Regions from separate parts of the Shewanella sp. SM87 genome, predicted to be linked through region 1. Evidence: predicted binding sites of a transcription regulator. Region 1 holds the regulator's gene; each other region holds the start of a gene.
The links. Region 1 encodes sigma-54, which starts transcription at its own class of promoters, with help from an activator protein. Its sites were predicted from a motif close to GTTGGCACGNNNNTNGNNT; they were not measured.
Positions count from the first base shown of each region.

Region 2: glnA (glutamate--ammonia ligase) is a predicted target of sigma-54. The motif match lies at 1,522-1,540, and genes of this name have one in related genera.
Region 3: L5M11_RS15290 (P-II family nitrogen regulator) is a predicted target of sigma-54. The motif match lies at 1,678-1,696, and genes of this name have one in related genera.
Region 4: flgF (flagellar basal-body rod protein FlgF) is a predicted target of sigma-54. The motif match lies at 1,555-1,573, and genes of this name have one in related genera.

Region 1 covers NZ_JAKKSC010000006.1:123,796-126,993, forward strand. Annotated here, with positions in the region: gene lptB (LPS export ABC transporter ATP-binding protein) at 1-521, shown strand, start outside; gene L5M11_RS06890 (RNA polymerase factor sigma-54) at 629-2,107, shown strand; gene hpf (ribosome hibernation promoting factor) at 2,136-2,423, shown strand; gene ptsN (PTS IIA-like nitrogen regulatory protein PtsN) at 2,426-2,869, shown strand; gene rapZ (RNase adapter RapZ) at 2,866-3,198, shown strand, end outside.
Region 2 covers NZ_JAKKSC010000017.1:3,672-6,869, reverse strand. Annotated here, with positions in the region: gene typA (translational GTPase TypA) at 1-618, opposite strand, end outside; gene glnA (glutamate--ammonia ligase) at 1,628-3,037, shown strand.
Region 3 covers NZ_JAKKSC010000019.1:16,815-20,012, reverse strand. Annotated here, with positions in the region: gene L5M11_RS15295 (ammonium transporter) at 31-1,281, opposite strand; gene L5M11_RS15290 (P-II family nitrogen regulator) at 1,292-1,630, opposite strand; gene L5M11_RS15285 (hydrolase) at 1,975-2,517, shown strand; gene nrfA (ammonia-forming nitrite reductase cytochrome c552 subunit) at 2,672-3,198, opposite strand, start outside.
Region 4 covers NZ_JAKKSC010000001.1:205,527-208,724, forward strand. Annotated here, with positions in the region: gene flgG (flagellar basal-body rod protein FlgG) at 1-764, opposite strand, end outside; gene flgF (flagellar basal-body rod protein FlgF) at 775-1,518, opposite strand; gene flgE (flagellar hook protein FlgE) at 1,691-3,052, opposite strand; gene flgD (flagellar hook assembly protein FlgD) at 3,135-3,198, opposite strand, start outside.

The DNA.
Region 1 (3,198 bases):
CAGATCCTATGCATCTACGTGCCCGCAAAGGCATAGGTTACTTACCGCAAGAAGCCAGTATCTTTCGTAAGCTAACTGTTCATGACAACATCATGGCCGTACTGCAAACTCGTAAAGAACTTAAAAACGAAGAACGAGAAGAAGAACTAGAACATCTGCTCGAAGAGTTTCATATCACCCACATCCGTGACAGCCAAGGCATGTCATTGTCGGGTGGCGAACGTCGTCGCGTCGAAATTGCGCGGGCTTTAGCCGCTAATCCTAAGTTCATTTTGCTCGATGAACCGTTTGCCGGCGTCGATCCTATTTCGGTTATCGACATCAAGAAGATTATCGAACAACTCAAAAGTCGCGGCCTTGGCGTACTGATCACAGACCATAATGTCCGCGAGACATTAGATGTATGTGAACATGCTTATATTGTGAGTCACGGAAACCTGATTGCCGAAGGAACTCCAGCAGAGATCTTAGACAATCAGCAAGTTAGGGCTGTGTACTTAGGTGAACAATTCAGGCTATAGTTAATCGAGCGAAGCCAATGGAGGCAATTTACACCGCCATTGGGCTTCACTCAAAATGATAATAAGCGACCTCATCCAACAATAATAACGTAGGGATCAGCGGTAACATGAAAGCGTCACTCCAGCTCAAACTGGGTCAACAGTTAACCATGACGCCACAACTACAACAGGCTATACGTCTGTTGCAACTGTCGTCATTAGAACTGCAGCAAGAGATCCAGCAAGCATTAGATTCTAATCCCCTTCTCGAGCTGGAAGAGGATCAATTCGACGCCACTAAAACCCCTGTAAACCAAACGCTATCCGATACGGATTTCAGTGAATCTAGCACTCTGCCACCAGAAAAAGACAGCTCCACCATAGACACGGCAGAGTCGCTAACCAAAGAATCCATGCCCGATGAGCTCCCCATGGACACCACATGGGATGAAGTGTTTACCGCCTCCCCAAACTCAGGCCCCGGCGGCAGTCGTGAAGACGATATGCCCTTCCAAGGCGAGACCAGTGAAGGTTTGTACGAACACTTAGAATGGCAAAAAAACCTCACGCCGTTTTCTGAAACCGATTTAGCCATTGCCACCGCCATTATTGATGCCATCGACGATCAGGGCTATCTCACCCAAAGCACTGAAGAAATTCTCGAAGCCATGGGTAATCCTGAAGTTGAGCTTGACGAAGTCGAAGCCGTACTCAAGCGCATTCAGCATTTTGATCCCATAGGCGTTGCTGCACGCGATTTAAGTGAATGCCTGCTGATCCAACTGTCGCATTTCGCCGCTGATACTCCCAACCTAGAAAACGCCCGCATGCTGATCAAAGATCATTTAGATCTGATCGCCGCCCGTGATTTTAGGTTATTGATGCGTAAGACTAAATTAAAAGAAGATGAATTAAGGGATGGTATAGCACTCATCCAAACCCTCAATCCTCGCCCAGGTTTGTTGATCACGCCCAATAATGACGAATACGTTATCCCAGATGTGTCTGTGTCGAAGAAAAATGGCCGCTGGGTCGTTGAGCTTAATCCTGACTGCATGCCCAAAATCAATGTAAATCAACATTATGCTTCTATGGCACGCAGCACAAAAAACCAAGCCGATAGCCAATTTATTCGCGGCCATCTGCAAGAGGCTAAATGGTTTATTAAGAGTCTAGAAAGCCGTAACGACACTTTGCTTAAAGTTGCTAATTGCATAGTGCAATATCAGCAAGGTTTCTTTGAGTACGGTGAAGAAGCCATGAAGCCTATGGTGCTTAACGATATTGCCGAAGCGGTAGAAATGCATGAGTCCACCATCTCACGGGTCACAACTCAAAAATACATGCATACCCCTAAGGGACTTTTTGAACTAAAATACTTCTTCTCTAGCCACGTCGGTACTGACGATGGTGGTGAGTGCTCATCCACAGCAATCAGAGCCTTTATAAAGAAACTGGTGGCAGCGGAAAACCAGAAAAAACCATTAAGCGATAGCAAGATGGCACAACTTCTGGCAGAACAAGGGATCAACGTAGCCCGCAGAACCATTGCGAAGTACCGAGAGGCTATGCTTATTCCACCTTCTAATCAGCGTAAAAGTTTATAACCTACAGTGGATATCGGAGGACGTTTCTATGCAAATAAACCTAAGTGGACACCATGTCGAAATTACCGAATCGTTACGTGCATATGTAGAAGAAAAGTTTTCAAAACTTGAACGCCATTTCGAACAGATCAATAATGTGCACGTTGTGCTCAATGTTGAGAAAATGCAACAAATTGCTGAAGCGAGAATAAACCTCATAGGTGGTGAAGTTTTTGCTACTTCAGAGCATGCTGACATGTATGCCGCTATAGACGCCCTGATTGACAAGCTTGACCGTCAGGTTATTAAACACAAAGAGAAGTTAACAAAACACTAATAATGGAACTTTGTACCATACTGCGGCCGGAGTGCACTACCTGCGCCACTCCGGGCAGCAAGAAAAAGGTACTGGAACTCATCAGCGACTTAGTCGCTGCCCAGTACCCGACCCTCTCATCTCAAGAGATATTCGAAAGCCTAGTGGCGCGCGAAAAGATGGGGAGCACAGGTATAGGTAACGGCATCGCCATTCCACATGGTCGACTAGCCGATATAGATCAGCCCATTGCCATACTAATTAAGTGTGAAGAGCCGATAGCATTTGATGCTATCGATAAGCAACCTGTTGATATTTTATTTGCACTACTGGTGCCTGCAGACCAATGTCAGCAGCACTTAAGTACCTTGTCTTGCATGGCCGAAAAGCTGAGCGACAAGCAAATATTAAAGCAATTACGCAAGACGCATGATGAAACGGAACTCTATCAGGTAATCACTGGATGAAACTGGTCATAGTGTCGGGCCGCTCAGGCTCAGGCAAATCTGTCGCCCTTAGGGTACTCGAAGATCTCGGCTATTATTGTGTCGATAACCTTCCCTTGCCATTGATTGGCAGTTTGCTTGAGCAACTCAAAGGCAGTAACGATCTCGTCGCCATCAGTGTCGACGTGCGTAACATGCCTGAGCAGGATAAGGTCTTAGTGAAACAACTCGCTAGCCTACCTCCAGATACTGAGTTAACGAGCTTCTTCCTTAACTCCAGCGATAAAATTCTGCTCAAGCGTTACAGCGAAACCCGCCGTTTGCATCCTTTGTCGAAGAGCCGAGTCTCT
Region 2 (3,198 bases), on a different contig from region 1:
CTGGAACGCGCCTTCGGCGTCAGCATCTGGGAAAGATACTTTTTCAACGATAGTTTGGAACAGCGGCGTCATATCATCGCTCGCTACATCCGGATCTAAAGTTGCAAAACCGTTTAACGCAGAAGCGTAAACGATCGGGAAATCTAACTGCTCGTCAGTTGCACCTAAGTTATCGAACAGGTCGAATACTTGGTCAATAACCCAATCTGGGCGTGCACCTGGACGGTCAATTTTGTTGATAACAACGATTGGCTTTAAGCCTTGAGCAAACGCTTTCTTCGTTACGAAGCGAGTTTGTGGCATTGGACCGTCAACGGCATCAACTAGCAATAATACTGAGTCAACCATAGACAGAACACGCTCAACCTCACCACCGAAATCGGCGTGGCCTGGGGTATCAACGATGTTAATACGGTAGTCGTTCCACTTGATGGCAGTATTCTTTGCCAGAATCGTGATCCCACGTTCCTTTTCAAGATCGTTGGAGTCCATCACCCGCTCAGTGGCTTCTCCTCGGGTTGCAAGGGTGCCTGACTGTGACAGCAACTTGTCTACCAGGGTCGTTTTGCCATGGTCAACGTGTGCAATAATGGCGATGTTACGTAAATTCTCTAGCACGGATAAACCTCTTACCATCAAACAAAAATAGGGATATTTCAGTAATTCGTTATGGTGATCTAGCTCGATCTACCACAATAAAAAGCGTGCCATTCTACTCCAGAGCGGCCTTGGCGCACAGGATTATTTTTGAACACTTATAAAACAATCCGCCAATCCTTGGGTAATTTCCGCCAATCATCCACTGAGTGAAATCCTCTGTAGCCAGAGTTAACGCTCTGTTTAATTGCCATATTCATAGGAAAAATCCGAGTTAAGCAGCTGAATTTGCTATTTTTCGTATTCAATGTTAGCACTGCTAATGTCGATTTAAGCATCAGCAAAATCGACTTAGACACAGAGAAATTACCACGTGAACACACTGCAATAAATTCTGCGGCACACTTAATCTAACGTTCATGTTGGCGTTTACACCCGATGGCATTAAGACTCACTTCATTGTCACGGGATACCTTTTACGCATCACTGATTTCACTTGGCCTGTGAACAGCAAAGACATTTCGCACATGAGAACGAACTCTTTCCTAATAATATGATAATAAACCACTATTGGATTGATAATGCGTGGCATAGTTGGACAGACTAGCGTGGTTTTATGACAATTATGCGGCGGTTATGCGGTGGTAAATAGTCCCGTGCAGTGCTGCAAGTATGTGCGAGCTTCACAGAGGCGGTACTTACTGAGATAGTGAAAGCCAAAGCATTATTGCCATCTCAGTGCCATATAAGCGGTGCATGTTATCGCTGTGCATCCCAGCTTAAGGTTTGCATGAATCAATTCAGTGCGCACCAAAATGGAGTAATGCACCAAAATGCCACAGACAAAAGCACTATTATGGTGCACACGCGAATCCAATTAAGTGCAGCAAAGATTTTAAACCATGTTAATCAGTAAGTTAAATTATTGGCATGGATATCGCTATATAGCTCGTAAGTTTGGCTCAAGATAAATCACTTGAGTTAAAAGATTATAGAAGGGGCATCCCTTTACCCTACCGGAGGCTTGAGAATGTCAGTTGAATCAGTTTTAAAGCAACTTGAAGAATTAGAAGTTAAGTTCGTTGATTTACGTTTTACCGACACTAAAGGTAAAGAGCAGCACGTATCTATTCCTTCTCATCAGGTAGATGCTGATTTCTTCGAAGACGGCAAAATGTTTGACGGTTCTTCTATCGCAGGTTGGAAGGGCATTAACGAATCAGACATGGTACTGATGCCAGATCCAACGACATTCGTACTGGATCCTTTCACCGAAGAAACCACAGCGCTGATCCGTTGTGACATTCTTGAACCCGGCACTATGACAGGTTACGACCGTGACCCACGTTCAATTGCTAAAAAAGCAGAAGCTTACCTGATCTCTACTGGTATCGCTGATACTGTATTGATTGGACCAGAACCAGAATTCTTCCTATTTGACGATGTCCGTTTCGGTACTGACATGTCAGGTTGTTTCGTTAAGATCGACGCTAAAGAAGCGGCTTGGAACTCAGGCACTAGCTACGAAGGCGGCAACACAGGTCACCGTCCATTTGTTAAAGGTGGTTACTTCCCAGTTGCACCGGTTGACTCATCACAAGACCTACGTAGCGCTATGTGTTTAGTGCTCGAAGAAATGGGCCAAGTGGTTGAAGCGCATCACCACGAAGTGGCGACTGCAGGTCAAAACGAAATCGCCACTCGCTTCAACACCTTGACTAAGAAAGCGGATGAAATCCAAATTCTGAAGTACGTAGTTCACAACATGGCACACGCTTACGGTAAGACTGCGACTTTCATGCCTAAACCCATCGTTGGTGACAACGGTAGCGGCATGCACGTTCACCAATCTCTGGCGAAAGACGGTGTTAACTTGTTCGCTGGCGACAAATACGCAGGTTTAAGTGAAACGGCTCTGTACTACATCGGTGGTATCATCAAGCACGCTCGCGCGCTGAACGCTTTCACTAACCCAAGCACTAACTCTTACAAGCGTTTAGTGCCACACTTTGAAGCACCTGTTATGTTGGCCTACTCTGCCCGTAACCGCTCTGCATCAATCCGTATTCCAGTGGTACCAAGCCCTAAAGGCCGTCGTATCGAAGCACGTTTCCCTGATCCACATGCAAACCCATACTTAGGTTTCGCAGCGCTACTAATGGCGGGTCTTGACGGTATCCAAAACAAGATCCACCCAGGTGAAGCGATGGACAAAGATCTGTACGATCTGCCTCCAGAAGAAGCGGCTGAAATCCCACAAGTGGCAACGTCATTAGAAAACGCCCTTGAAAATCTGCAAGCTGACCATGAGTTCCTGACAAAAGGCGGCGTGTTCAGTGAAGATTTCATCCAATCTTATATCGTACTGAAAACAGCAGAAGCTGAGCGCGTAGCACGTACAACTCACCCACTTGAGTTTGAAATGTACTACAGCCTGTAATGGCTATCGCTATACAACCGGCTCGCTTTATGTAATTGATACAGAAAATATAAAAGCCTCGATAGCAACGCTATCGGGGCTTTTTGTATTTTGAAGGTATATACAACTTTTATTCTGATTCAATCATCGCGTTGTTCTCTAAATAGGCATCATCGCCAACC
Region 3 (3,198 bases), on a different contig from region 1:
GGTGAATCACGTGTTAATGTGCAAGTTTAATCAGCCCGCATTTTTGACCGTAACAAACTCAGGATAGGCATCAATACCGCAGTCAGAAGCATCCATACCGTTGTATTCTTCTTCCTCAGTCACACGGATCCCCATGGTTATCTTAATCACATACCAGACTGCAAATGATGAGCAGAATACCCAAGTGAAAATGATCGCTGCGCCCGTCAACTGTCCGGTAATAGTTGCATTAGCATTGGATAATGGCACACACATTAAGCCGAGGAAACCAGCCACACCGTGTACTGAAATCGCACCGACGGGATCGTCGATCTTAATGCGATCTAAGCCCACAATCGAGAACACCACCACACCGCCCGCCACTAAACCAATCACACCCGCCATTAACAATGAAGGCGAGAGAGGATCTGCTGTAATCGCCACTAATCCAGCCAAAATACCGTTAAGGATCATGGTCAAATCCGCTTTACCCCAAATCATCTTACACACGATAAGAGCTGAGATGGCACCAAAAGCCGCTGCAGTATTGGTATTCACAAACACTTTCGCCACTGAGCTTGCATTCGCCGCATCCGACACCATTAATTGCGATCCGCCGTTAAAGCCAAACCAGCCCATCCACAGAATAAACATACCTAAGGTTGCCATTGGCAAGTTAGAGCCTGGAATAGGATTCACTTGGCCATTAGGCCCGTATTTACCCTTACGCGCACCGAGCAATATCACGCCAGCAATCGCCGCGGTCGCCCCCGTCATATGCACAATACCGCTACCAGCAAAGTCTACAAAGCCCAGTTTAGCGATAAAACCTTGGCCCCAAGTCCAATAACCTTCTACTGGATAGATAACCGCTGTCATCACCACAGAGAAGAACAAGAAAGCCCACAACTTCATCCGTTCCGCCACAGCACCAGAGACAATTGACATCGCCGTTGCCACAAATACAACTTGGAAGAAGAAGTCAGATTCTAATGCATGGCTCGCATCTGCTGATTGCGAACCAATTAAGGTGCCAATTGACGGTAACCAGCCACCTTCAGTGTTATCCACATACATGATGTTATAGCCAACCAACAGATACATCACACAGGCAATCGCGTACAGCACAACGTTCTTAGTTAAAATTTCAGTGGTATTTTTAGAGCGAACTAAACCCGCTTCTAACATAGCGAATCCCGCCGCCATCCACATGACTAAAGCACCAGAAATCAAAAAGTAAAAGGTATCGAGTGCAAAGCGTAGTTCAGTGACTGTGCCGCCTAATTTCGTTAATTCTTCCATTGTCAGCCCCTTATAGCGCTTCAGTATCAAGTTCACCCGTACGGATACGGATAGCATGTTCTAAATCAACGACGAAGATCTTACCGTCACCAATTTTCCCCGTATGGGCCGCAGTGGTAATCGCCTCAATCAACATGTCGAGATTTTCAGCCTTAGTGGCAATTTCTAGTTTTACTTTTGGCAAAAAATCCACCTGATACTCGGCGCCGCGATACAACTCTGTATGCCCTTTCTGACGGCCAAAACCTTTCACTTCGGTCACCGTCATGCCCTCAATACCAATTCCGGCGATAGCTTCACGGACATCATCCAACTTAAACGGCTTGATGATAGCGCTGACTAGTTTCATCCTGACCTCCAAAAAAACGCGATTGTTATTAACTTGTATCAAAGGTAATTCAATCATTAGGCCAACAATTTAATCTATTGATTATTATTGGTTTAAATTGTTTAACACTATTTTTTAAGGTTAAAAACGCACCATAATCGAGCACGAACTGGTGCGATGCACTCTTTTAGTGAGCAGTTTAAGTGCGACAGCTATTCGACCTTAGGCCTATTGGTAACAAGGTTAAATTAGGGTCTACTGGGGGAAGCGTAAATCGAGATGAAATCTGAGCATCACAACACAAGCTCTTAGACAAAAGCGAAGATCATCACTAAGACAATCATCAAGCGCAGAAGGAAGGCCCGATGTTAAAACCAGAAGAATGTGTTCTCGTTATCGTCGATGTGCAAGGAAAACTTGCACAAATCATGGATAACAGTGACAAGCTGCATCAACAACTACAGACCTTAATCCAAGGCGCACAATTATTTGAAATTCCAATACTGTGGTTAGAACAACTACCCGATAAACTCGGAGCAACTAGCACTGAGCTGCAAACCTTACTTGCGAAAACCAGCTCACCCATTGCTAAGCAGCATTTTAGCGGCTGGCACTGTGACGCGTTTGCAAAGGCATTAACTAAGACGAATCGCAAACACGTCATAGTCGCGGGTATTGAAACCCATGTGTGTGTTTACCAAACCTGTTGTGACCTTATCGAGCAGCAATATTCGGTGCATTTAGTCGCCGATTGCGTATCGTCACGCAGTGCTGAGAATAAACAACTTGGGATCCAAATGATGACGGCCAGGGGCGCCCTATTAACTAACGTGGAATCGCTATTATTTGAATTACAACATCAAGCCCAAGGCGAGCGATTTAGGGCGTTATTAAAACTGATCAAATAGCGATTTAGCCCGTGGTATTCACTCGGCCAGCATGATCAACGCCTGACATTACTCGATATTTTTTCCATAAAAAAGCCCCCGCTGAGTCAGCGAGGGCTTTTGTTTGCATGAGGGGTTAGCTCATATCGAAAACTCAACCACGATTGATTAAAACCTACTTATAAGTGGCTTCGCGTTTTTTCGCTTCTTCATCCCACTTAGGTAACATGTCTTTCTTAAATGCTTCTTTCTCTGCATTCATTTTATCCATGTCCATACCTAATGCTGCTTGTGCCTTAGCTTTGGTAGAGATATCAGGAATCGCAACAGGATCTGTGATGCCTTTTTTACCGAGTAATTGCGCTAACTTCACACGAGCATCAGCAGCTTTACTTACCGAAGTTCCCAGAATACGCAATGCTTCATCCGGTGCGTGAGCTGCAACACCATGGGAAGCAATCGCTAAATCCCAACGCCATTGTGAGTGGCGGATATCTGTCAGTATGGGTTTCATTTCTTCTTCAGTGGCGCCAGCTTTCCACGCAGCCTCTGCTTCAAAGTGTGCTTTGACTAATTGCTCTTCCGCTTTCAACTTCATTTCTTTAACTTTGGCTTTACGCTCATTAGTCACGCCAACCAAAAACTCTTTAGTCTGGCTATGGCAAGTTGCACAGGTTTCTTCAAAACGGTCGAATGGATTGC
Region 4 (3,198 bases), on a different contig from region 1:
AGCATCTGATCTACCGCTGAAATCACTTTGGAGTTCATCTCGTAAATGCGCTGACTTTCGATAAGGTTCACCAGTTCCTCGGTCACGTTCACGTTAGAGGTTTCTAAGGCGCCTTGACGAATCGCTCCCATGCCATCTAACGAAGCGGTCCCTTGAATGGGCGTGCCGCTCGCACCAGTTTCCGTATATAAGTTTTGTCCCATAGGATCTAGACCCGATGGATTAATAAAATCCGTCATAGTCAACTGACCCACGACTTGGTTCTCAGCGGTACCAGGGGTTTTTACTGAAACTTCGCCCTCCGCGGAAACGGTAATACTGGTCGCATTATCAGGAATCGTGATCGCGGGTTGTAGCAAATAGCCAGAACCTGGCGTCACAATCTGACCCGTATCGTCTAGGGTAAACTGACCATTTCGAGTATAAGCAGTGGTTCCATCAGGGAGCTGGATTTCAAAAAATCCAGGACCTTCAATCATGAGATCCAGTGAGTTATCCGTCGTCAGCATGTTACCCTGAGTAAACATTTTTTGAGTGGCGACGACTTTCGTACCCGCACCTATGTTTAATCCGTTGGGTAGCTTAGTGTTAGATGCACTAACACCACCCGCTTGGTTAACTGTTTGATAGAGTAAATCTTCAAATACTGCGCGGCTTTTTTTGTAGCCCACAGTGCTAGCGTTTGCTACGTTGTTTGAAATCACTGAAATATCAGTTTGCTGTGCGTCTAAGCCAGTTTTACTAATCCATAACGCCGGATGCATAATCTATCTCCTAACTAATACGCATTAATGAAGATGAAGCGCGATCATTCTCTTCCGCGGTTTTCATCATCTTGACTTGCAATTCAAACTGCCGCTGAAGATCAATTAAAGACACCATTTCATCAACAGGGTTAACATTACTGCCCTCTACGGCGCCACTTTCAACTGCGACGAAAGGGTCAGCTGGTGCAGGTTCACCTGACATTTGTCGAAATAATCCATCTTCACCACGCATCATCTGCGCATTGCCGGGATTGACTAACTTCAATCTCGCCACTTCTTCTATTACTTCAGCAGTCGCCCCTTGAGGGCGAACAGACACTATGCCATCCTGTGAAATTGACACTTTATCAATAGGTAATGGCAGCACTATCGGGCCAGCGTCCCCCATCACGGGATTGCCTCTGTCGTTATACAACATGCCCGTCGCATCGAAACTGAGACTACCGGAACGGGTATAAGCTTCACTGCCATCTTTCGCCTGAACGGCAAACCAGCCATCACCTTTAATGGCAACATCGAGATCCCGTCCAGTGGTTTTAATCGGACCAGAGCGAAAATTAGCTGACGGAGATTCTGTCATCGCAAACACCCTTGAAGGCAACCCTTCACCGAAGGCTTGCATCGATCTGGCCTGCGCCATATCTGATTTAAAACCATCGGTATTAGCATTGGCTAAGTTGTTCGCACGGAGTGCCAGCTCATTCATATTTTGCTTAGCGCCACTCATGGCGACATAAAGGAATTTGTCCACAGACTGCTCCGTCAAATTTTCTACATGACGATATCAAAGCAAGCATTGTGCCAATAAAAATTGATTTTAATTTACTGATAAAATTGAAGAATAAAGAAATGAAGTGAGTTGACGGCAGGATAAAGGCTAAGTGTTGCCACTGGCGGCAACACTTAGTTAAATAAAGTAATGATTAGCGGATTTGTAATACGGTTTGTTGCAGCGTGTTATTCACTTCAAGGGTACGGGAGTTCGCTTGGAAGTTACGCTGCGCCGAAATTAAATCGACCAGTTCAGTCGTCAAATCAATATTCGATTGCTCTAACGCCGATGAACTGATGCTACCAAAAGTTCCACTATTTGCCTCACCCGCTAACGCTGGACCAGAGTTCAAACTAGCCTTCCACGACGTATTACCCACTTGCGTTAAACCTTGTTCGTTAGCAAAACGAACTAAAGCAACCCGTGCTAAAGGCACGGTTGAGCCATTAGAATAACTCGCGGTCACTAAACCATCTTCGCCGATTTCAACGTTAGTTAAGCGGCCTACAGTCGTACCATCTTGCGTCAACTCAGTTGCACCAAAAGGAGCCGCATATTGCGTTGGGGCATTAAACTTGACAGTCAAATCTTGAGTACCATCGGCCCCAGCCCCTAAAACACCCGCACCACTGACGCCTAAAGCCTCAGTCTTGACTATAGCAGGATCGCTACCTGTGTAGACACCAACTGAATTGAACTTGAGGACAGAGCCTTTCCAACCACCAGCAGTTTGAGCCGTGCCCGTTGCATCAGGTGTACCATCGCCAGTGGTATCTGTTTGATAAGTACCAGCAGGACCGGCTAAATCGACTTGCTTTCCATCAACAGCATAGTAAGCCACCCAATTGTTCTCACCATTGTACGAACCATCTTTGGGCTTAACAAAATAAGTGGTCATAATATGTGGCTCACCGAGTGAGTCATAAATTGTCATTGATGTAACGTTATTGTAGGTTTTTGCATCTAGAGGATCGAATGCCGCGGGGTCGAGTGCACTTTCCTTAGCATTTAAGTTCATTTGTAAAGTAACATTCTCAGTCTTTACAGGGCTACCTGCAGTGTCTGGTATTTGTACCGGCTTAGCCGTCGTTAAACTCACTGATGTTGAGTTCCCATCTTTATCCACTGGGAAAGTTTGCAAATAATTACCAGCAGAATCAACCATGTAATTATTTTTATCGACCTTAAATGCTCCAGCACGGGTAAACGAGTGGTCTAATGTACCCAGTTCAGAGGCAGTAACGAAAAAGCCACCACCTTTAATCGCCATATCAAGGGAGTTATTCGTCAACTGTAAGCTACCTTGATGGAATTGCTGTGCCACTTGACTCGTAGCAACACCACCACCGACAGCAGTTTTAGCATTTGAAAAAATAGAATTAGCGTAAACATCCGCAAATTCAGCACGGGACTCTTTAAAGCCAATGGTGTTCGCATTAGCAATGTTATTCGCCGTAGTGTTTAAATCTTTCTGCGCGGCAGAAATGCCACTCAATGCAATGTTAAACGACATAATTCACCTCTACACTTGACTCAATTCATTTATGAGCAACTTACGCCCAATTCGGATACTGCAAAAATTCTTTTATGCAAACTTAGGTTTCAGACACAGCTAACACATCGGTTAACTTGATGCCCATACCGCCTCTCAAGTTAAGA